2 linked regions of the Roseibium sp. Sym1 genome follow. Each later gene encodes a partner of the first gene's protein in a complex. Links are inferred from orthologs where the notes say so. Each region holds a gene or a part of one and is shown on either strand. Other genes may lie near its edges. The genes, in order: nusB and rpsJ.

Evidence for each region.
Region 2: the proteins of nusB (region 1) and rpsJ are in contact, whole or in part, in a solved structure (PDB 3D3B), measured with the Escherichia coli proteins. The link is inferred for Roseibium sp. Sym1 from one-to-one orthologs.

The regions. Positions count from the first base shown.
Region 1 is NZ_CP114786.1:5,828,112-5,839,940, forward strand. Bases 4,309-7,169 are described here. They hold nusB (transcription antitermination factor NusB), read right to left. Parts: upstream 6,070-7,169; coding sequence 5,548-6,069; downstream 4,309-5,547. Other genes in these bases: O6760_RS27025 (MFS transporter), read right to left, coding at 4,309-4,429; thiL (thiamine-phosphate kinase), read right to left, coding at 4,547-5,545; ribH (6,7-dimethyl-8-ribityllumazine synthase), read right to left, coding at 6,075-6,524; O6760_RS27045 (riboflavin synthase), read right to left, coding at 6,678-7,169. Also shown: O6760_RS27010 (ubiquinol-cytochrome C chaperone family protein), read right to left, coding at 1-211; O6760_RS27015 (outer membrane protein assembly factor BamE), read left to right, coding at 325-762; O6760_RS27020 (sodium-translocating pyrophosphatase), read right to left, coding at 852-2,987; more of O6760_RS27025, read right to left, coding at 3,206-4,308; more of O6760_RS27045, read right to left, coding at 7,170-7,289; bifunctional diaminohydroxyphosphoribosylaminopyrimidine deaminase/5-amino-6-(5-phosphoribosylamino)uracil reductase RibD, read right to left, coding at 7,291-8,415; transcriptional regulator NrdR, read right to left, coding at 8,430-8,906; glyA (serine hydroxymethyltransferase), read right to left, coding at 8,935-10,236; O6760_RS27065 (DUF6898 family protein), read right to left, coding at 10,481-10,708; O6760_RS27070 (L,D-transpeptidase family protein), read right to left, coding at 10,823-11,829. UniProt on the Escherichia coli protein: Part of the processive rRNA transcription and antitermination complex (rrnTAC). The complex forms an RNA-chaperone ring around the RNA exit tunnel of RNA polymerase (RNAP).
Region 2 is NZ_CP114786.1:4,525,061-4,536,851, reverse strand. What follows is about bases 6,359-9,181. They hold rpsJ (30S ribosomal protein S10), read right to left. Parts: upstream 8,013-9,181; coding sequence 7,704-8,012; downstream 6,359-7,703. Other genes in these bases: tuf (elongation factor Tu), read right to left, coding at 8,087-9,181; rplC (50S ribosomal protein L3), read right to left, coding at 6,969-7,679; rplD (50S ribosomal protein L4), read right to left, coding at 6,359-6,969. Outside these bases: rplR (50S ribosomal protein L18), read right to left, coding at 1-251; rplF (50S ribosomal protein L6), read right to left, coding at 264-797; rpsH (30S ribosomal protein S8), read right to left, coding at 839-1,237; rpsN (30S ribosomal protein S14), read right to left, coding at 1,250-1,555; rplE (50S ribosomal protein L5), read right to left, coding at 1,577-2,134; rplX (50S ribosomal protein L24), read right to left, coding at 2,127-2,444; rplN (50S ribosomal protein L14), read right to left, coding at 2,444-2,812; rpsQ (30S ribosomal protein S17), read right to left, coding at 2,881-3,111; rpmC (50S ribosomal protein L29), read right to left, coding at 3,122-3,322; rplP (50S ribosomal protein L16), read right to left, coding at 3,344-3,757; rpsC (30S ribosomal protein S3), read right to left, coding at 3,805-4,533; rplV (50S ribosomal protein L22), read right to left, coding at 4,533-4,913; rpsS (30S ribosomal protein S19), read right to left, coding at 4,916-5,194; rplB (50S ribosomal protein L2), read right to left, coding at 5,207-6,040; O6760_RS20655 (50S ribosomal protein L23), read right to left, coding at 6,059-6,352; more of rplD, read right to left, coding at 6,349-6,358; and 3 more genes. UniProt on the Escherichia coli protein: Involved in the binding of tRNA to the ribosomes. Part of the processive rRNA transcription and antitermination complex (rrnTAC). The complex forms an RNA-chaperone ring around the RNA exit tunnel of RNA polymerase (RNAP).

The sequences.
Region 1 (11,829 bases):
TCTGCGAAAACTCGGAAACCTCCTTGCCCTCGCTGCGCAGGCGCCTGAAAAACAGCACCGCGTGGGCAACAATCAGGTCGAACCGGCCATCTATTGTGTCGGGCACAACAAAGTCGGTATAAAAGACCGGTTGCCGCGCTTGAGCCACGATTTCACAATAGACCTTGTGTTCGGCATCGCGGGACCGGCGGCGGAACAGGCCGAATATCATGACGTCTCCTTTGAAGTCAGGTGTTGCCTTGTGCCCTATCCCACGATAGTGACTTTGCCAAGCAACGAAATTCAAAAGCTGCCAGACGGGTCTGGCGAAACGGGAATTCCTAGATGAACTTCAAGGCGAGCGCCCTGATCCTTCCGCTTCTGGCCACGCTGCCGCTCGGCGGCTGCTTCACATCCACCTATACCCATGGCCATGTCGTCACCACGGACATGCTCAACCAGGTTCAGGTGGGATCCAGCCGTGAACAGGTCGAACTGGTCCTCGGATCGCCTTCGACCACATCGAGCCTCGCCGGCGACGCCTACTACTATATTTCCCAGAAGACGGCGACGACCGCGTTCATGTCCCCGGACATCATCGAGCAGACCGTTGTGGCGGTCTATTTCGACAAGGACGGCTACGTTCAGGATCTTGGCAACTATTCGCTCGAAGATGGCAAGATCGTCGACATCGTCACCCGCAAGACCCGCACGGGCGGTGCCGACTACGGCTTCCTGACCCAGATCCTGAGAGGCGCGAGCAATCCGAGCCTCGGATTGTAGACGCAGCCGCGGTCTTACCAACCTCGACAGACAGACAAAAGCCCCGGCCATCCGGCCGGGGCTTTCTTTTTTCGGATCGGGTCCCCGCCTCAGTGCGCGAGGATCGCCAGCAGCAACAGTGCCACGATGTTGGTGATCTTGATCATCGGGTTCACAGCCGGACCGGCCGTGTCCTTGTAGGGATCACCAACCGTGTCACCGGTGACGGAGGCCTTGTGGGCCTCGCCGCCCTTCTGGTGGCTGACACCGTCCTTGTCGGTGAAGCCGTCCTCGAAGGACTTCTTGGCGTTGTCCCAGGCCCCGCCCCCGGCGGTCATCGAGATGGCCACGAAGAGACCCGTGACAATCACGCCGAGCAGCATGGCGCCGAGTGCGGCAAAGGCGTCCGCCGGCGTCGCGACGGCGCGGACCACGAAGAACACCACGATCGGTGACAGCACCGGCAGCAGCGACGGAATGATCATCTCGCGGATCGCAGCCTTGGTGAGCATGTCCACCGCACGGCCGTAATCCGGCCGCTCGGTACCTTCCATGATCCCGGGCTTTTCCTTGAACTGGCGGCGGACTTCCTCCACCACCGCGCCCGCGGCCCGGCCGACGGCGGTCATCGAGATGCCGCCGAAGAGATAGGGAAGAAGGCCCCCGAACAGCAGACCGGCCACCACATAGGGGTTGGAAAGCGAGAACAGGGTACCGACATCGATGCCGTAGAAGATCGACCCTTCCGCGGCATTTGCCGAGAAGAAGCGCAGATCCTCGGTATAGGCCGCGAACAGAACAAGCGCGCCGAGCCCCGCGGAGCCGATGGCATAGCCCTTGGTCACCGCCTTGGTGGTGTTGCCGACCGCGTCGAGCGCATCTGTCGTGGAGCGCACTTCGTCCGGCAGTTCCGCCATTTCCGCGATGCCGCCGGCGTTGTCCGTGACCGGCCCGAAGGCGTCGAGCGCAACCACCATGCCCGCAAGAGCCAGCATCGTCGTAACCGCGATGGCAATGCCGAACAGACCGGCAAAGGCATGGGTGACCAGGATGCCGGCAATGATGATGAGCGCCGGCAGCGCGGTTGCCTCGAGGGAGACAGCCAGGCCCTGGATCACGTTGGTGCCGTGGCCGGTGACCGAGGCCTGCGCGATCGAGCGCACCGGACGGTATTCCGTTCCGGTGTAGTATTCGGTCACCCAGATGATCAGGCCGGTCACGATCAGGCCGACAATGCCACAGACGAACAGGTCAAACCCGGTAAAGGTGGTTCCGTTCGGCACCGTGTATTCCGTGCCCGCACCAAGCCAGCCGAAGACGATGACAGCCAGCGCAACAGCCGACAAAACCGCCGTTGCGATGAAGCCCTTGTAGAGCGCCCCCATAATCGAATTGTTGCTGCCCAGCTTGACGAAGAACGTGCCGATGATCGAGGTGACCACGCAGCTTGCGCCGATCAGAAGCGGAAGCATCATGAGTTCGGTCGCCTGCCCCCCCGTGAAGAAGATCGAGGCCAGAACCATGGTGGCGACCACGGTCACCGCATAGGTTTCGAACAGGTCGGCCGCCATGCCGGCGCAGTCACCGACATTGTCGCCGACGTTGTCGGCAATGGTGGCGGGGTTGCGCGGGTCGTCTTCCGGAATACCGGCCTCGACCTTGCCGACGAGATCGCCGCCGACATCCGCCCCCTTGGTGAAGATGCCGCCGCCGAGACGCGCAAAGATCGAAATCAGAGATGCGCCAAAACCGAGGGCCACAAGGGCGTCGATCACGGTCCGGTCGGTGGGTTCATACCCCATCATGCCGGTCAGGAGCGTATAGTAGACGGCGACACCCAGAAGCGCGAGGCCGGCAACCAAAAGGCCGGTGACGGCACCGGCCTTGAACGCAATCTCCAGCCCGGCCCCGAGGCTTTGGCTGGCAGCCTGGGCCGTGCGTACATTGGCACGGACGGACACAAGCATGCCGACATAACCCGCCGCTCCGGAGAGGACGGCCCCGATGGCAAAGCCGATTGCCGCGGGTCCGGACAGCAGCACCCAGGCCAGAACGAAGACAACCGCGCCAACGATGGCAATGGTCGTGTATTGACGGTTGAGATAGGCGCTGGCCCCTTCCTGGATCGCCTGGGCGATCTCCTGCATGCGCGCGTTACCCGCATCCGCCGCCATGACGGACTGGATGGCCCACGCGCCATAGGCAATGGACAAAAGACCACAAATTATGACGACAAGCTCGATCATGCTTCCTCCCAAGGCTGCGGCGGACTGATTTTCTTGTCGTTTTTCCCGCCTGACTGTCCTTCACGCAGATTCCCCAGCGCGAAGGAAAGACACGATAGCAGCAAATCGGAGCGCTTCGTCAAGCTCTCACATTGTTTAATTTGACACTTCCGTTGCGGCAGCCTTTGGTGCGGCGCAGTAAATATGCTGCACCGACGAAGCGAAAATTTTCATACTCTTTAACTGGTTGTAACTGCTTTCTTTTCTCCCCAGACGAGCCAGACGAGGAGACCAAGACACAGGACCACGAACGGGAAAACCAGATAGTTGACCGTCTGCCAGCCGAACGCGTTGAGCAAGGCTCCGGAAGAAAACGACGCGGTTGCCACGAATCCGAACACCAGAAAATCATTCACCGCCTGCACCATGTTGCGCTCCTCGGGCCGGTAGGTATCCGTCAACATCGCGGTCGCACCGATAAAGCCGAAGTTCCAGCCAAGGCCCAGCAGGATGAGCGCGCTCCAGAAATGCGCCAGTTCTATGCCCATCAGGGCGATGATCGAGCACCCTGCCAGCAGTGCCAGTCCGATGGAGACAATGCGCTCCTTGCCGAACCTGCTGATGAGATGACCTGTGAAGAAGCTCGGTCCGAACATGGCCAGCACGTGCCACTGGATTCCCAGGGCGGCGTCGGTCTCCGTCAGGCCGCAGCCGATCATGGCCAGTGGTGTTGCGGTCATGACAAGGCTCATGAGCGCGTAGGAACAGATGCCGCAGGCGGCCGCGACGATGAACCGCCGCTGCATCATGATCTCGCCGAGCGGCCGCCCGCCCGCCTGTGCATGACTGATGCGCGGCGGTCTCGGGATCCTGATGAAGAGCAACAGGCAGAAGGCGACCAGGGCAAGGCCCGCCTGCGCCAGGTAGGTGCCAGCAAACAGGATCGGCGAAAACAGGTCCTTGGTCCAGATCACCGTCTGCGGCCCGACCACGCCCGCCAGCACACCGCCCGCCAGCACCCAGGAAATGGCCTTGGGCTTGAACGCGTCGCTGGCGGTGTCGGCCGCTGCAAACCGGTATTGCTGGACGAAGGCACCGGCCAGACCGCCCAGGCTACAGGCCAAGGCGAACAGGAGGAAATTGTCGCGGAAGACAGCGAAGGACGCGAGCAGTCCGGACAAAACGCCAAGAAGCGCGGCACCGGCAAATCCCACACGGCGGCCATAGCGGCGCATGATCATGCCCGCCGGAAGAGTGCCGAAGGCGGTTCCCAGGACCATGGTGGACACCGGCAGTGTCGCCAGGGCCTTGTCCTCGTCCAGCATCATGTAGCCGACCAGCGGGCCCGTGGCGATGACGATGGAGGCCGAAGCCCCCCCGATTGCCTGGGCCAGTGCCAGCAACAGGGCGTTGCGCTTGGCGAGATGGTCGTCGACAAGGATATCCGTTGACTGGGCGGTCATGCAAAGGGTCCGATTTTACTGGCATGTAGGCAGCCGGAGGATGTCCGGCAAGCTGGTGAGGAAGCAACATGTTAAACCTGCCCGCCACTGGAAGCTCAAGGCCAAACTTGAAAGCAATCAGAAATGCCGGAACCCGGCATCCCCTTCCAGCGTGACGGCCTGGCCGGCATGGTGCAGCCGAACCTTGCCGTCGCCGTTCCCGATGGTGCCGACTTGCGTCACCCGGCAACCGAGATCTCCGGCATCCCGGGTGAAGTCTGCCGCTTTTGCCTCCGGCACCGCGGCCAGGATTTCATAGTCGTCACCGCCGTTCAGGCAGCGCCGGAACACGTTTGGGGATTTCGCTTTCAGGTGTTGCAGGGCTGGCGAAAGCGGCACGGAGGCCAGATCGAGGATCACGTCGACGTCTGAGGCCGACGCCAGGTGGGTGCAGTCGGCCACGAGACCGTCCGACACATCCATCGCGGCGCTGGCATCACGGGTCAGCAGTCCGGCAAGCCGCGTGCGCGGGCGCGGCAACAGATAGCGGTCCAGGATGTGTATTTCCTGTTCTCCGGCCAGTTCATGGATCCGGCAGAACTCGGGATCGAGACGTGCCTGCAATCCGGCCGCGGCATCCCCGATCGTGCCGGTCACAAACACAAGGTCTCCAGGCTGGGCACCGGAGCGGCGGACCGCCCGTCCCTTCTCCACCGCCCCGATCGCGGTGATGGAAACCTGCAGGCCGTTGCCGGAGCGAATGGTATCGCCGCCGAGGAGCTGGATGTCGTAGACCGCCTGGTCAGCCGCCAGCCCCCGGCAGAACCGCGCCAGCCAGCCGGCTGTCCATTGCTCGGGCAAGGCCAGTCCCATCAGGTAACCGCGCGGGCGCGCGCCCTTGGCCGCGAGATCTGAAAGATTGACCCTGAGCGCTTTCGCGGCAATAGCCTCCGGCGCGTCACCGGCAAAGAAATGCACGTCGGCGGCAAGCATGTCCTTGGTCAAAACCAGGTCGGTGCCGGGTTCCGGTGCAAGGACGGCGGCATCGTCGGTGAGACCTAAACTGCCCGGATCGTTTGCAAGGGGGGCGAAAAACCGCCGGATCAGCTCGAATTCACCGGGCCGTTCGTCAGCCATGGTCAGGAAGCGCCATCCGCCTTCTTGGCGTCCAGTTCCGTGTCGCGCAGTTCGTGGGCCAGGCGATCGAGCACACCGTTGACGAGACCTGGCTCGTCGTCCTCGAAGAACGCCTTGGCAACGTCGATATATTCGGAAATGATCACCTTGGCCGGGACGTCCTTGCGGCGCAGCAGCTCATAGGAACCGCAGCGCAGGATCGCGCGCAAAAGACTGTCGATCCGCTTCAGCGGCCAGCCTTCGGTCAAGGCCGTATGAATGTAGGGATCGAGGAATTTCTGGTCCTCGACCACGCCGGCGACGATCTGCTTGAACCACTGTTCGTCGGCATCGCGGTATTGCTCGCCGTCAATCTCCTTGCCAAGACGGAAGGCGGTGAATTCGCTGACGACGCTGGTGAGCGGCGCACCGCCCAGCTCCATCTGATAAAGAGCCTGAACGGCAGCAAGACGGGCCACGCCGCGCTTGTTGGCAGGGCGCACAGTCTTGCCAGCCGGTTTTTCCGGGTCGGCCTTTCCGGTCATTGTTCTTATACTCCAAGCCGCTCGCGCAGAGCGATCATGTCGAGAGCCGCGCGGGCTGCCGCGCCGCCTTTGTCCTTGTCGTCCACCTTCGCGCGGGCCCATGCCTGCTCGTCGTTCTCGACGGTCAGGATACCATTTCCGACCGCCAGGTCCGCATCGACGATCAGGTCCATGATCACCCGGTTCGATTCATTGGCGACAATGTCGTAATGGGTGGTCTCGCCGCGGATCACCACACCAAGCAGAACGAAGCCGTCATAGAACGTGCCCTCGCCTTCCATGGCGGTCAGCGCCATAGACAGGGCCGCCGGAATTTCCAGAACGCCGGGAACGGCAATCCGGTCATAGCTCGCACCAGCCGCCTCGATGGTCTTGATCGCCCCCTCGGCGAGGGAATCCGCCAGATCCTCATAGAACCGGGCTTCGATGATCAGAAGTTTCGGTGCAGCGCTCATGGGTGTCAAATCCTTGATAAGGCCGCGACAGGAACCACGTCTGCCCCGGTTTGTCCAGTGTCATTCGTGCGGAACCGCGATTCCGGGCAACAATCTCGCTGCCTGGTAAACGCGAAGGGGAATTGCTCATTTGCGAAGGTGTTGGGCCGGTCCCTACCCGGTCTTGGAGAATTCCGCAAGACGCGCCGCGTAGCGGGCCATCATATCCACCTCCAGATTGATCCGGTCGCCCACCTGCCGGCCGGACCAGGTGGTGACGTCGAGCGTGTGTGGAATAAGGAACACGGAAAAGAGCCTCCCGTCCACTTCATTCACCGTCAGGGACGTACCGTCGAGCGCAACGGAGCCCTTTTTCGCGATGAAGGGCGCTGCGTCCCCGGGCGCCTCGAACTGGAAGTAGACAGACCCCGGATGGTCTTCGCGCTTCGTCACGGTCGCCAGCCCGTCGACATGGCCAAGGACGAGGTGACCGCCCAGCTCCGCGCCCATGGTCAAGGAGCGTTCCAGATTGAGTTTCTGGCCGACCTTCCAGTCGGAAACGTTGGTCAGCGCGAGCGTTTCCGCCGCCGATTCCACCTCGAACCAGTTGCCGTCAGGCCCGTTGGCCTTGGCCGTCACGGTATGGCAGACGCCGGCACAGGAAATCGACGCGCCGATGTCGAAACTGTCGGTATCATAGGCGGTCCGGATGCGCGTCCGCTTTCCCGCGGGAATGGCATCGATGGCGAGGATTTCGCCGAGGTCGGTCACAATACCGGTGAACATGTCAGGCTCCGCACCGTCTGAGATAGATAAAGCGGTCGAGACCGAACCTGCCGGCATCAACCCGTTCGAATCTGGGGTCTTTCAGAACATCCGCAAGGACCAGTCCGTGCAGGGCCGGTATGCCGCCCTCGCCGATCTCGATATTGCCGGTCACAACGCAAAGGTCGTCAACCAGATCCGCCTGCAGGAAGGACGATGCCAGCCGGGCCCCGCCCTCGACCATCACTCGCGTGATGCCGCGGGTTGCCAGGGCACTGAGGATGACGGACGGCTTGATGCCGTCCTCCGCTGCCGGCACCCGGATGATGTTGACCCCGGCCGCTGCCAGCTGTTCGATCTTGTCCGGGTCGGCGTCATTGCCGCAAACCAGCCAGACAGGCACGTCGACACAGGTGCGCACCAGCTTTGACTCCAGCGGCAGGCGCGCACAGCGGTCGACGATCACCCGGACCGGCGAGCGTTCGGCAAGGCCCGGCAGGCGGCAGGTCAATTGCGGATCGTCCGCAAGCGCCGTGCCGGACCCCACAAGAATGGCGTCGCAGGCGGCGCGGAATCCATGCACCTTTCTCATGGACAGCGGGCCGGAGATCTTGACCTGCCCCTCGCCCTTCCGGCCGATACAGCCGTCCTGGGAGACAGCCAGCTTCAGGAACACCTGAGGCCGCTGCTTCAACTGCCGCAGGGTGAACCCGCGATAGAGCGCCTGCATCTCCTGTTCCAGCAGCCCTACGACGACCTCGACACCGGCGTCCCGCAGCATCTCGATGCCCCGGCCGGACACACGCGGGTTGGGATCCGCCATGCCGATCACCACGCGCCTGATGCCGGCCTCGATCAGGGCCATGGCGCAGGGAGGCGTGCGGCCGTAGTGTGAACAGGGCTCCAGGGTGACATAGCAGGTCGCGCCATCGGCCTTGTCCCCGGCCTGCCGGAGAGCGTTGACCTCCGCATGGGCCATGCCCGGACGGGACGTGACGCCGCGTCCGACAACAACAGGCTTGCCGCCGTCCTCGCGGACGATCAGGGCGGCAACCGAGGGGTTCGGCCAAACGCGGCCAAGCCCGCGGCGGGCAAGGCGTTTGGCAGCTGCCATGAAACGCAGGTCGAAATCAGTATGAGCTGTCATGGAACCGGGGCTGATCAGTTTTCTTTGAGCGCTTGGCTGTCCGGATCGCTCAGCTCGTCGAGCAGCGCTTCGAAATCCTTGGCCTCCCGGAAATTCTTGTAGACCGAGGCGAAGCGGACATAGGCCACGTCGTCGATGCCCTTCAGGCCTTCCATCACGTGATTGCCGATGGTTTCCGCGGTGATTTCACTTTCACCGGAACTTTCCAGCTGACGCACGATGCCGCTGACCATGCGTTCGATCTTGTCCGGATCGACCGGCCGCTTGCGCACCGCGATCTGAACGGACCGCATCAGTTTCTCCCTGTCGAAGGGAACCCTGCGTCCGGAGCGTTTCAGCACCATCAGCTCGCGCAGCTGGACCCGCTCGAAGGTCGTGAAACGGCCGCCGCAGGTGTTGCAGATCCTGCGGCGGCGAATGGCGGTGTTGTCCTCGGTCGGGCGGGAATCCTTAACCTGGGTTTCCTCGCCGCCGCAAAAAGGACATCTCATCTTTCAAAGCTCCTGACCGAGCCCTCGTTCAGCCCCCGTAGATCGGGAACCGGGCCGTCAGTGCTTCTACCTTGGCTTTGACCGCGGCTTCAACTGCCGCGTTGCCCTCTTCACTGTTTGCTGCCTTCAAACCGTCCAACACTTCCGTGATCAGAAGTCCGACTTCGCGGAATTCGGCAACACCGAAGCCGCGCGTGGTGGCCGCCGGCGTGCCCAGGCGGATGCCGGAGGTGACAAAGGGCTTTTCCGGGTCGAACGGAATGCCGTTCTTGTTGCAGGTGATGTTGGCCCGGCCGAGCGCCTTTTCGGCAACCTTGCCGGTGGCATTCTTCGGACGCAGATCGACCAGCATCAGGTGGTTGTCCGTTCCGCCCGAGACGATGTCGAGGCCCTGTTCCTTGAGGGTCTCCGCCAGAGCCTTGGCATTTTCGGTGACGGCGCGGGCATAGGCCTTGAATTCCGGCTGCAGCGCTTCCTTGAAGGCGACCGCCTTGGCGGCGATCACATGCATCAGCGGACCGCCCTGCAGACCCGGGAACACCGCGGAGTTGATCTTCTTGGCAATGGCCTCGTCATTGGACAGGATCATGCCGCCGCGCGGACCGCGCAGGGACTTGTGGGTGGTGGTGGTGCAGACATGGGCATGGGGCACCGGAGACGGGTGCACGCCGCCGGCGACCAGACCGGCGATATGGGCCATGTCGACCATCAGGTAGGCACCGATGCTGTCGGCGATCTCGCGGAAACGCTTCCAGTCCCAGACGCGGGAATAGGCGGTGCCGCCGGCCAGGATCAGCTTCGGCTTGTGTTCGTTGGCCAGGCGTTCGACTTCATCCATGTCGAGCAGATGGTCTTCCTGGCGCACGCCGTAGGAGACCACGTTGAACCACTTGCCGGACATGTTGACCGGGGAGCCGTGGGTCAGGTGTCCGCCGGAATTCAGGTCCAGGCCCATGAAGGTGTCGCCCGGCTGCAGCAGCGCCAGGAACACGGCCTGGTTCATCTGGCTGCCGGAATTCGGCTGGACGTTGGCGAAGTTGCAGCCGAACAGTTCCTTGGCGCGCTCGATCGCCAGCGTCTCCGCCACATCGGCGAATTCGCAGCCGCCGTAATAGCGCTTGCCCGGATAACCTTCGGCGTATTTGTTGGTGAAGATCGACCCCTGTGCTTCCAGCACCGCGCGGGACACGATGTTTTCGGAAGCAATCAGCTCGATCTCGTGCTGCTGACGGCCAAGTTCGTTCTCGATGGTGCCGAAAATGTCCGGATCAGCCTCGGCAAGACCGCGTGTGAAGAAACCGGACTGAAGGGGCTGACCGGAGCTTTCCATCAAAGACATCGCACCATCCTTGTGTTCATTGCAGGATTTGGGCGGCACCGGCGGCTGTCGGATTTCAGCGACAAGGTTTGCCGTCGTGCCAATGTGAGCGAGGGATTAACACGTCCCTTTGCGCAAACCAAGGGACATACCGACGCGTCAAGTTGGGAAAACGACACGAAGGATCACCGTCCCTCGTTGGCTGTGCCTTGCGAGCGCATGGTCGCGAGCGGCGATACGGGGCGGCCCCCACGGCCTAATACAGCGTGGGATCGGACGAGCCTTCCGCGCGGGACCGTTCCATTTCAATCCGCCGCTTGAGCTTGCGCACGGCCAATCGCTTCAACTCTTCCTGGGAAACCGATTTGGGGCCGAACATCGACACTTCGATCCCGGTCGCCGCGTCGATCGCGACCACCTGGACCTGCTGTCCGACTTGCCGGAATTCAAGATAGATCTCGCCGGGCCGCGGCTCGCGACTCATTCCGGTTCTCCCAAATGACAATCCCCGCTTAAAACGCACGAAACGCCAGCCCGATCAAGACTGGCGCTTCCTGTTCTTTCGCGCCCCGGCAGGGGCGTGTGCGTCGTATACGCTCTACAGCCGGGCCTGCTCGCCGGTGCCGTTGAGATCGTCACGACCGTAGATGTCTTCGCGGAAATGCACCACGCCATCCGCGTTGGCCCATGCCGTGACGTAGGTCAGGTAAAGCGGGATCGACTTTTTCAGCTTCACATCTTCGCGTTCGCCCGTGCGGATGACGCCGTCCACACGGCCACGGTCCCAATCGGGCGTGGTCGATTGCAGAAGCCATGTTACCAGTTCACGGACATTCTGTACGCGCACGCAACCGGACGAATGGAACCGGTTGGCTTCGCCGAACAGGGTCTTGGACGGCGTGTCGTGCAGATAGACCTGGTGCTTGTTGTGGAAATTGATGCGCACCGAGCCGAGCGAGTTCTCCGAACCAGGATCCTGGGTGAAGCGGTATTCGGTCGCCTCATCGGTGTTCCAATCGATCTGCTGCCAGTTGAGCTCGTTGTTGCTCCAGTCGAAGATACGAATGTTGTTCTTGGCCAGATACTCCGGATCTTCCTTCATTTTCGGGATCAGGTCCTTGCGGATGATCGACTTCGGCACCGTCCAGTAGGGATTGAAGTTCAGCTCGTAGATCTTGCTGTTCAGGATCGGCGTCTGACGGTCGATCTTGCCGACAACGGCGGTATGGCGCGAACGTATATATCCGTTCTCCACCGCCTCGATCTCGGCAGCCGGGATGTTGACCATCACATACCGGTCCCCCTTGAATCCGGACATGGACCGGAGGCGGATCATGTTGGTTTCAAGCTGGCGGAGACGGACATGCGCCGGGATATTGAGCGAGGCGACCGTGCCCTCGCCCATGACGCCGTCGGGAATAAGGCCATGACGAAGCTGGAACCGGCGCAATGCCGCATCAACATAGGAATCGAACGTATCGGAAAGACCAGCCTGCTGCTCGAGATCGCCGGAAACGATCAGGCGGCGGCGCAGTTCAACGACCCGCGGATCCTTCATGCCGATGCGCAGCGGCTTGCCACCGGGCGACACGGTTCCCCAGCCGC
Region 2 (11,791 bases), 1.3 Mb from region 1 along the record:
CGCTCGGCCACAAGCTTGCCGACTGCTGCAGCTGCAGCCACGTCGGCGCCCGTTTTCAGGCTGCCCTTGAGATCTTTTTCGATCGTTGAAGCAGAGACAATCGTATGCCCCTTCGCGTCGTCGATGATCTGGGCGTAGATCTGTTTCGACGAGCGGAAGATAGAAAGGCGCGGACGACCGTTCGCGGCTTTCTGGATCGAACGGCGCACGCGATCGCGGCGGCGCTCGAAAGCTTGTTTGCTGTTCGCCATGATCTGGGTCCGTTACTTCTTCTTGCCTTCTTTGCGGACGATGAACTCGTCTGCATAACGAACGCCTTTGCCCTTGTAGGGCTCCGGCGGGCGGAATTCGCGGATTTCAGCGGCAACCTGGCCGACACGCTGTTTGTCGGTGCCGGTGATGCTGATTTCCGTGGGTTTCGGGCACACGATGTCGATGCCTTCCGGAATCGGATAGACAACGTCGTGAGAGAAACCGAGCGCCAGCTGAAGGTTCTTACCCTGGACCTGCGCGCGGTAACCGACACCGGTGATGGCGAGGTCTTTCTTGAAGCCCTCGGTAACACCCGTGATCAGGTTCTGAACCATGGTCCGGCTCATGCCCCACATGGAGCGAGCCGGCTTGGTGTCGTTGCGCGGATCAATCTTGATACCGTCATCCGTCATTTCGGCCAGAACGAGTTCGTTGAGCAGGAAAGACTTTTCGCCTTTCGGGCCCTTGATCGAAACCGTCTGACCGTCGATCGATGCCGTTACCCCGCTTGGCACGGGGACTGGCTTTTTGCCAATACGAGACATTTGACCAACCTTGTCGTTGTTTCAAAAGCGAGGAAGCCGCATCAGAAGACGCGGCAAAGAACCTCACCACCTACATTTTCGTCCCGCGCCTGATGGTCGCTCATGACGCCGCGCGGGGTCGAAATGATCGACACGCCCAGGCCATTAGAGACATGCGGGATGTTTTTCACCGACGAGTAAACGCGGCGGCCCGGCTTGGAAACCCGCTCAATCGTGCGGATAACCGGCTCACCGTCGAAATACTTCAGTTCGATTTCCAACTCGGACTTGCCGCCCTCGTAGTCAACCGTGGTGTAGCCACGGATGTACCCTTCTTTTGCGAGCACATCAAGTACATGCGCACGCAATTTGGAATTTGGTGAATTGACCTTGTTCTTGCGACGCATCTGGGCGTTGCGAATCCGGGTCAGCATATCCCCCAACGGATCAGAAATTGCCATCGGAGTTTCTCCTTACCAGCTCGACTTGACCAGGCCCGGGATCTTGCCCAGGGAACCCAGTTCACGAAGCGCAATACGCGACATCTTCAGCTTGCGGTAAAAACCGCGCGGACGGCCGGACACTTCGCAACGGTTGCGAACACGGTTCGGCGCGGAGTTCCGCGGCAGTTTCGCCAGCTTCAGGCGGGCATTGTAACGCTCTTCCAGGGACAGGGTGTCATCCTTGGCCATTGCTTTCAGAGCGGCGCGCTTCTCAGCGTATTTCTTGACAAGCTTCTCGCGGCGCTTGTTTTTTTCGACTGCGCTTTTCTTCGCCATCGTCGTTCCCTTCCTTGCCCGTTACTTCGTGAACGGGAAGTTGAACGCGCGCAGAAGCTCGCGCGCCTCGTCATCCGTCGGCGCCGTGGTGCAAACGATCACGTCCATGCCCCAGATCTGGTCGACCTTGTCGTACTCGATTTCCGGGAACACGATGTGTTCTTTGATGCCCATGGCGTAGTTGCCGCGACCGTCGAAGCTCTTCGGGTTCAGTCCGCGGAAGTCACGAACGCGCGGCAGCGCGATGGTGATCAGACGGTCCATGAATTCGTACATCTGCTGACGGCGCAGGGTCACCTTGGCACCAAGCGGCATGCCTTCGCGAACCTTGAAGGTCGCGATCGACTTTTTCGCCTTGGTGATGACCGGCCGCTGACCGGCAATCATGGCCAGGTCTTCAGCTGCGATACGTGCCTTCTTGGAGTCCGCGACAGCTTCGCCGACACCGATGTTCAGGACGATCTTTTCCAGCTGCGGAACCTGCATGACGTTCTTGTACTGGAACTTTTCCAGAAGCTGCTTGCGCACGACTTCATCGTAATGCGTCTTCAGACGCGGCACATTAGTGGTCTCAGCCATCGATCAGGTCTCCCGAGCGCTTGGCCACACGGACCTTGGTGCCGTCTTCCTGCACCTTGAAGCCGACGCGGGTCGCCTTGCCGTCCTTCGGATCGGCCAGCGCGATGTTGGAAACGTGGATCGGGGCTTCCTTGGCCACAATGCCGGCTTCCTGCGTCTGGGATTGCTTCTGGTGGCGGCGGACCATGTTGATCCCGCGGACCAGGGCCTTGTTGTCGGCCGGCAGCATCTGGATGACTTCGCCGGACTTACCCTTGTCACGGCCGGTCAGCACGACCACCGTGTCGCCTTTTTTAATTTTCGCAGCCATCAGAGCACCTCCGGCGCGAGCGAAATGATTTTCATGTGGTTCTTTGCACGGAGTTCGCGCGGCACCGGACCAAAGATACGGGTGCCGACCGGCTCCTTATTGTTGTTGACCAGCACGGCCGCATTGCGGTCGAACCGGATCACGCTGCCATCGGGACGGCGGATATCCTTTGCCGTGCGCACGACGACAGCCTTCATCACGTCGCCCTTCTTGACGCGGCCCCGCGGAATTGCCTCTTTGACGGAGACGACGATGATGTCGCCAACCTGGGCATATTTACGCTTGGAGCCGCCGAGCACTTTGATGCACATGACACGACGGGCGCCGGAGTTGTCGGCGACGTCGAGGTTTGTTTGCATCTGAATCATGACTGGCTGCCTTGTTCTTCTCTTGGCGCTCGGGTCACGGGCGCCTGATGCTCACTAATGAACAGCGGTCACTGGGTGACCACGGTCCAACGTTTGTTTTTCGAGACCGGCGCGCATTCTTCAATCTGAACAATGTCGCCAACCTTGTACTGGTTGCTTTCGTCGTGTGCGCGGTACTTCTTGGTCCGACGCACGGTCTTCTTCAGCAGCGGGTGCGTGAAGCGGCGCTCCACATTCACCGTCACCGTCTTGTCATTGGCGTCGCTGACAACGGTGCCCTGCAGGATACGCTTCGGCATGGCCGTCTCCTTACGCGTTCGCCGACACGCGCTTCTCGCGCATGATCGTCTGGATACGCGCGATGTCGCGGCGGATCTGCCGGACACGCGCTGTGTTTTCAAGCTGACCCGTAGCCTTCTGGAAGCGCAGGTTGAACTGCTCTTTCTTCAGGCCCTCGAGCTCCGAGCGGAGCTCGTCGAGGGTCTTGGCCCGTACATCGGTCGCCTTCATGGCTATAACTCCTCGCCTGCCTTACTCGCCGATACGCTGAACGAAACGGCACTTGATCGGCAGCTTGGCAGCGGCAAGACGCATGGCTTCACGCGCAACGTCTTCCGGCACACCGTCAATCTCGAACATGATCCGGCCAGGCTTGACACGGCAAGCCCAGTAGTCCGGTGAACCCTTACCCTTACCCATACGGACTTCAGCAGGTTTCGAAGAAACCGGCACGTCCGGGAAGATCCGGATCCAAACACGACCCGCACGCTTCATGTGGCGGGTCATAGCACGACGGGCCGCTTCGATCTGACGTGCCGTTACACGCTCCGGCTCAATCGCCTTCAGACCGAATGCGCCGAAGTTGAGGTCAGTGCCTCCCTTCGACAAGCCGTGGATGCGGCCTTTGTGCTGCTTGCGGAACTTGGTGCGCTTCGGTTGCAGCATCGTTCTTCTCTCGTCTTTCTTGTCTAACGAGCGGCAGGCAGCTTAACTTAAGCTGCGCGCTCGCGGCCCCGATCCCGGCGTCCGCCGCGATCACCCTGGTTACCTTCGGAGGCAGACGTCGCACGGCGTTCGGACGCCATCGGGTCATGCTCCAGAATTTCACCCTTGAAGATCCAGACCTTCACACCGCACACGCCGTAAGCCGTGTGAGCGCTAGCAACACCGTAGTCGATGTCGGCACGCAGGGTGTGGAGCGGCACGCGGCCTTCACGGTACCATTCGATACGCGCGATTTCCGCACCGCCGAGACGGCCGCCGCAGTTGATCCGGATGCCCTGGGCGCCGAGACGCATGGCGGACTGGACGGCCCGCTTCATGGCGCGGCGGAAGGCAACACGGCGTTCCAGCTGCTGCGCGATGGACGCGGCAACCAGGGTCGCATCGATTTCCGGCTTGCGCACTTCAACGATGTTGATGTGCACTTCCGAATTGGTGATGTCGGCGATCTTCTTGCGAAGACGCTCGATGTCTGCACCCTTCTTGCCGATGACCACGCCCGGACGACCGGAGTGGATGGACACGCGGCACTTCTTGTGCGGACGCTCGATCACGACCTTGGAAACGGCTGCCTGCTTCAGTTCCTTCATCAGCAGTTCGCGGATGCGGAAGTCTTCGTGAAGAAGGTCGCCGTACTCGTTCTTGTTCGCGTACCAGCGGGAGTCCCAGGTGCGGTTGATCCCGAGGCGCATGCCGATCGGGTTTGTCTTATGTCCCATCAGGCAGTCTCCTCAACTTCGCGCACAACGATGGTCAGGTTCGAGAACGGCTTCTCGATCCGGCCGACGCGTCCACGTGCACGGGCCTGGAAGCGCTTGATGACAAAAGCCTTGCCAACATGAGCCTCGGCAACCACGAGGTTGTCGATGTCCAGGTCATGGTTGTTTTCCGCGTTGGCAACAGCGGACATCAGGGTCTTCTTGACGTCCTGCGCGATGCGCTTGCGGGAGAATGTCAGGTCCGCAATCGCGGAGCCGACCTTTTTACCACGGATCGAAGCCGCAACGAGGTTCAGCTTGCGCGGGGAAATGCGCAGCATGCGGGTCATTGCCCGAGCCTCGTTGTCAGCGAGCGTCCGCTCACGCTTCGGCTTGCCCATCGTTACTTCCTCTTTGCCTTCTTGTCGGCGCCGTGTCCGTAGTAGGTCCGGCTCGGCGAGAACTCGCCGAACTTGTGACCAATCATCTCTTCAGACACCAGCACCGGAACGTGCTTTTGACCGTTGTAGACGCCGAAGGTCAAACCTACGAACTGCGGAAGGATCGTCGAGCGGCGGCTCCAGGTCTTGATGACCTCGTTCCGGCCTGACTCACGGACCTTGTCCGCTTTCTTCAGCAGATACCCGTCGACAAACGGACCTTTCCAGATCGAACGTGCCACGATCCTTGTCCTTTACTTCTTACGCGCGTGGCGGCTGCGGACGATATACTTATCAGTCTGCTTGTTGCGCCGCGTGCGCTTACCTTTGGTCGGTTTGCCCCAGGGGGTAACCGGATGACGACCGCCGGAAGTCCGGCCTTCACCACCGCCATGCGGGTGGTCGATCGGGTTCATGGCAACGCCGCGGGTGTGCGGACGGATACCAAGCCAGCGAGAGCGGCCTGCCTTGCCCAGGTTCACGTTGGCGTGGTCCGGGTTGGACACGGCGCCAATGGTTGCCATGCAAGTGCCGAGCACCCGGCGCTGTTCACCTGACATCAGGCGCAGCGTGGTGTAGCCCTGGTCGCGGCCAACGATCTGAACGAACGCACCGGCGGAGCGGGCGATCTGGGCGCCCTTGCCCGGCTTCAGTTCGATGTTGTGCACGATCGTGCCGACAGGAATGCGTGCCAGCGGCGCTGCATTGCCCGGCTTCACGTCGACGTTCTCGCCAGCGGAAACAGTGTCGCCGACAGCCAGGCGCTGCGGCGCCAGGATGTAGCTGAGTTCACCGTCCTCGTAACGGATCAGGGCAATGAACGCGGTCCGGTTCGGATCGTATTCAAGGCGCTCAACCGTTGCCGGCACATCCCACTTGCGCCGCTTGAAGTCGACAAGACGGTAGGTCCGCTTGTGACCGCCACCGCGGTTCGGAGACGTCAGGCGGCCGGTGTTGTTGCGGCCGCCGGTCTTGGACAGGCCTTCGGTCAGGGTCTTGACCGGCTTGCCCTTCCACAGACCGGAGCGGTCAACCTGTACCAGCTGACGGCGGCCTGGGGACGTCGGATTGAATGTCTTAAGTGCCATTTTCTTCTGGTCCCCGTCTTAGAGCCCGGTGGTCACGTCGATGCCGTGACCTTCCTGCAGCGTTACGACGGCCTTCTTGAAGTCGGACTGACGGCCAAGGCGACCGCGGAAGCGCTTGACCTTGCCCTTGCGGACCAGGGTATTCACTGCCGTGACCTTGACACCGAACAGCGCTTCGACTGCGGCCTTGATTTCCGGCTTGGTTGCGTCATTGGCAACCTTGAAGACAACCTTGTTCTCTTCAGAAGCCATCGTCGACTTTTCGGTGATTACCGGACCGACGATCTTGTCGTAGTGAGGAAGTTTGCTCATTTAAAGCGCTCCTCAAGTGCGGACACCGCGGCCTTGGTCAACACCAGGGTGTTGGCCCGCAGGATGTCGTAAACGTTGATGCCCTGAACCGGCAGAACATCCAGATGCGGGATGTTGCGCGAAGCCAGTGCAAAGTTGTTGTCGAGCTCGGCACCGTCGATCACCAGGGCGCTGGTCAGGCCGAGCTTTTCCAGCTTCGCCTTGAGAGCCTTGGTCTTGGCTTCGGCCGCCTTGGCGTCTTCAACCACGATGATGCCGTCTGCCTTTGCTTTCGCGGACAGGGCATGCTTCAGGCCGAGGGCGCGAACCTTCTTCGGCAGGTCGTGGCCATGGTCGCGAACGACCGGACCGAACGCCCGACCACCACCGCGGAACTGCGGGGCCTTCTTGTTGCCGTGACGAGCGCCGCCGGAGCCTTTCTGGCGGACGAATTTCTTCGTCGAACCAGTCACTTCGGAACGGCCCAGCGTCTTGTGGGTGCCTGCCTGGCGCTTGGCGAGCTGCCAGCGCACCACGCGGTGGATCAAATCGGTGCGCGGCTCGAGACCAAAGATCTCGTCAGACACCGTGATCGAACCGGCCGCCCCGCCTTCGAGGGTCTTGACCTGGAGTTCCATCACTCACTCTCCTTCCCGGCGGCCGCAGTCGCTTCGGTTGCCTTGAAAGCACCCGGAACCGGAACATTTTCCGGCAGCGCCTTTTTGATCGCGTCGCGGACCAGGATCCAGCCGCCCTTGGCGCCCGGAACAGAGCCCTCGACCATGATCAGGCCACGCTCAACATCAGTGCGCACAACCTTGAGGTTCTGCGTGGTCACGCGGGCATCACCCATGTGACCGGCCATTTTCTTGCCCTTGAACACGCGGCCCGGATCCTGACACTGACCGGTGGAACCGTGTGAACGGTGCGAGATCGAGTTACCGTGCGTGGCACGGCCACCGCCGAAGTTGTGACGCTTCATCGCACCGGCAAAACCCTTACCGATGGATGTACCGGTCACGTCGACGAACTGACCCTCGACATAATGGTCAGCGGTGATTTCCGCTCCCACGTCGATCAGGTTGTCCGCGGACACGCGGAATTCGGCGACGGTCCGCTTCGGCTCGACCTTTGCAACGGCAAAGTGTCCACGAAGCGCCTTCGGCGTGTTTTTGACTTTGCGGCCACCTGCACCGAGCTGCAGTGCAGTGTAACCATTCTTCTCATCGGTCCGCTGAGCTACCACCTGGCAATTTTCCAGCCGCAGCACCGTAACCGGAACATGCTCGCCAGCATCGTTGTAGATGCGGGTCATGCCCACTTTCTGAGCGATCACTCCAGAACGCATTGGATGTGTCCCCTTCGACCCGGCTTACAGCTTGATCTCGACGTCGACACCAGCGGCCAGGTCGAGCTTCATCAGCGCGTCCACGGTCTGCGGTGTCGGATCAACGATGTCGAGAAGACGCTTATGCGTACGCATCTCGAACTGATCGCGGCTTTTCTTATCGATATGCGGTCCGCGAAGCACCGTGTACTTCTCGATCCGCGTCGGCAGCGGCACGGGACCCCGTACCTGAGCACCGGTCCGCTTGGCCGTATTGACGATCTCCTTGGTGGAGGCGTCCAGAATACGGTGGTCAAACGCCTTGAGGCGGATCCGGATATTCTGACCGTTCATTGTTATTGTTCCCAATAAGACTGCGGGCCTGCCCGCGTGACATATTCAAATCTGCCGGCAGGCCCGGCTGTCGATTATTCGATGATGGATGCGACGACGCCGGCGCCGACGGTACGGCCACCTTCGCGGATAGCGAAGCGCAGGCCTTCTTCCATGGCGATCGGCACGATCAGCTCAACGTCGACGGAGACGTTGTCACCCGGCATCACCATTTCCGTGCCTTCCGGCAGGGACACCACACCGGTCACGTCCGTCGTGCGGAAGTAGAACTGCGGGCGGTAGTTGGTGAAGAACGGCGTGTGACGGCCACCTTCTTCCTTGGTGAGGATGTAAGCCTCGGCCTTGAACTTCGTGTGCGGGGTCACGGAACCCGGCTTGCACAGAACCTGGCCGCGCTCAACGTCTTCACGGCCGACGCCGCGGATCAGGGCGCCGATGTTGTCGCCGGCTTCACCGCTGTCCAGCAGCTTGCGGAACATTTCAACGCCGGTAACCGTCGTCTTGGTGGTGTCCTTGATGCCGACGATCTCGACTTCTTCACCAACCTTGATGATGCCGCGCTCGACACGACCGGTCACAACCGTACCACGGCCGGAGATCGAGAAAACGTCTTCGATCGGCATCAGGAACGGCTGGTCCTTCGGACGCTCCGGGGTCGGGATGTAGGCGTCGACCTGAGCCATCAGCTCGCGGATCGCGTCACGGCCGATGGCCGGATCGCGGTTCTCGACAGCAGCCAGCGCCGAACCCTTGACGATCGGAATGTCGTCGCCCGGGAACTCGTAGGAAGACAGCAGCTCGCGGATTTCCATTTCGACGAGCTCGAGAAGCTCTTCGTCGTCGACCTGGTCAACCTTGTTCATGAAGACGACCAGGGCCGGAACGCCAACCTGACGGGCAAGCAGGATGTGCTCGCGGGTCTGCGGCATCGGGCCATCGGCAGCCGAACACACCAGGATCGCGCCATCCATCTGGGCAGCACCGGTGATCATGTTCTTCACATAGTCGGCGTGGCCCGGGCAGTCGACGTGCGCGTAGTGACGGTTTTCCGTTTCGTACTCGACGTGTGCCGTGGAGATGGTGATGCCGCGCGCCTTTTCTTCAGGTGCGCCGTCGATCTCGTCGTAAGCTTTTGCAGTCGCACCGCCGGACTCCGCCAGAGTCATGGTGATTGCTGCAGTCAGCGTGGTCTTGCCGTGGTCAACGTGGCCAATCGTGCCAATGTTGACGTGCGGCTTTGTGCGCTCAAATTTTTCTTTCGCCATCGGATTACTCCGTTTCTCTATTTCTTAATGACTTCAAGAGGTTGGGGTCAGGCGTATTTCGCCTGAACCTCTTCGGCGACAGCCTGCGGCACCTGCTCGTAGTGATCGAACACCATCGAATACTGCGCACGGCCCTGGGACATGGAACGAAGGTTGTTCACGTAGCCAAACATGTTGGCCAGCGGAACCATCGCGGTGATGACCGTAACGATGCCCCGGTTCTCCGTACCCGCGATCTGGCCGCGGCGGGAGTTCAGGTCACCAATCACATCACCCATGTAGTCTTCCGGAGTGACAACCTCGACCTTCATGATCGGCTCGAGCAGTTTCGGGCCGGCCTTCTGGATCGCTTCGCGGAAACCGGCACGACCGGCGATTTCGAAGGCGAGCACGGAGGAGTCAACGTCGTGGTATGCACCGTCGGTCAGGGTTGCCTTGATGTCGAGCATCGGGAAACCTGCAATTGGGCCGGAAGACATGACGCTTTCGATACCCTTGGTGACACCCGGAATGTATTCCTTCGGGACGTTACCACCGACGACCTTGCTCTCGAAGACATAGCCTTCGTTCGGCTCGGCGGGCTCGATGGTAAGTTTGATCCGGGCAAACTGGCCGGAACCACCGGACTGCTTCTTGTGGGTGTAATCCACTTCGGCAACCTTGGTGATGGTTTCGCGGTATGCCACCTGCGGCGCACCGATATTCGCCTCGACCTTGAATTCACGCTTCATGCGGTCGACGATGATGTCCAGGTGCAGTTCGCCCATGCCGGCGATGATGGTCTGACCGGATTCCTCGTCCGTCTTCACGCGGAAGGACGGGTCTTCGGCTGCCAGGCGGTTGAGCGCGAGGCCCATCTTTTCCTGGTCGCCCTTGGTCTTCGGCTCGACAGCGATCTCGATGACCGGCTCCGGGAATTCCATGCGCTCCAGGATCACCGGCTTCAGCGGGTCACACAGGGTGTCGCCGGTCGTGGTGTCCTTCAGGCCTGCGATGGCAACGATGTCGCCGGCATAGGCCACGTCGATGTCTTCACGGGAGTTGGAGTGCATCTGCATCATCCGGCCGACGCGCTCGCGCTTGTCCTTCACGGTGTTGAGCAGGGACACGCCCTTGTTCAGGACACCGGAATAGATGCGGCAGAATGTCAGCGAACCGACGAACGGGTCGTTGGCAATCTTGAATGCCAGCAGGCCAAGCGGCTCTTCGTCGGAAGACTTGCGGGAAATTTCCGCTTCGGTCTTCGGATCGATGCCCTTGATGTCCGGAACTTCGACCGGGCTCGGCAGGTAGTCGACCACGGCGTCGAGCAGCGGCTGGACACCCTTGTTCTTGAAGGCGGAACCGCAGAACACCGGAACGAAGTCGTTGTTGATGGTGCCCTTGCGGATCAGTTTCTTGATCGTCTCCATGGAGGGCTCTTCACCTTCCAGGTAGGCTTCCATGGCGGCTTCGTCGATCTCGACAACGGTTTCGATCAGGGCGTCGCGTGCTTCCTGGGCACGGTCAACCTGGTCGGCCGGAATGTCGACGACGTCCCAGGCAGCGCCCAGGTTCTCGGACTGCCAGATCAGCGCCTTCATTTCCAGAAGGTCGATGACACCTGCAAAGTCGTTCTCGGCGCCCACATTCAGCTGCATAACCAGCGGAGTGCAGCCGAGACGCTTGCGGATCATCTCGACGCAGCGATCGAAATCGGCGCCAAGCTTGTCCATCTTGTTGACGAAGATCATCCGCGGAACGTGATACTTGTCGGCCTGGCGCCAGACAGTCTCGGTCTGCGGCTCAACGCCGGCGTTTGCATCCAGAAGGGCGACGGCACCGTCGAGCACGCGCAGGGAACGCTCAACTTCAATGGTGAAGTCGACGTGGCCCGGGGTGTCGATGATGTTCAGACGCTTTTCTTTCCAGAAAGCGGTGGTTGCAGCAGAGGTGATCGTGATGCCACGCTCCTGCTCCTGCTCCATCCAGTCCATGGTGGCTGCGCCGTCATGAACTTCGCCGATCTTGTGGCTCTTGCCGGTGTAGTAGAGGATCCGCTCGGTGGTCGTGGTCTTGCCGGCATCGATGTGAGCCATGATGCCGAAGTTGCGGTAGTCCTCGATTTTATGCGTGCGCGACATAGCGTCAGCCCTTCGAAGTCACAAATTACCAGCGATAGTGCGAGAACGCACGGTTGGCGTCGGCCATCCGGTGCGTGTCTTCGCGCTTCTTGACCGCGGTGCCACGGTTGTTTGCCGCATCGAGCAGCTCACCGGACAGGCGATCGATCATCGTGGTTTCGTTACGGTTGCGCGCAGCGGCGATCAGCCAGCGGATCGCGAGTGCCTGACGGCGCTCGTTCCGAACCTCGACCGGCACCTGGTAGGTCGCACCACCAACACGGCGGGAGCGCACTTCCACTTGCGGCATAACGTTCTCAAGAGCAGCGTGGAACACCTCGATCGGGTTCTCGCGCGCCTTGTTCTCGACGACGTCGAATGCACCGTAGACGATGCGCTCGGCGGCGGATTT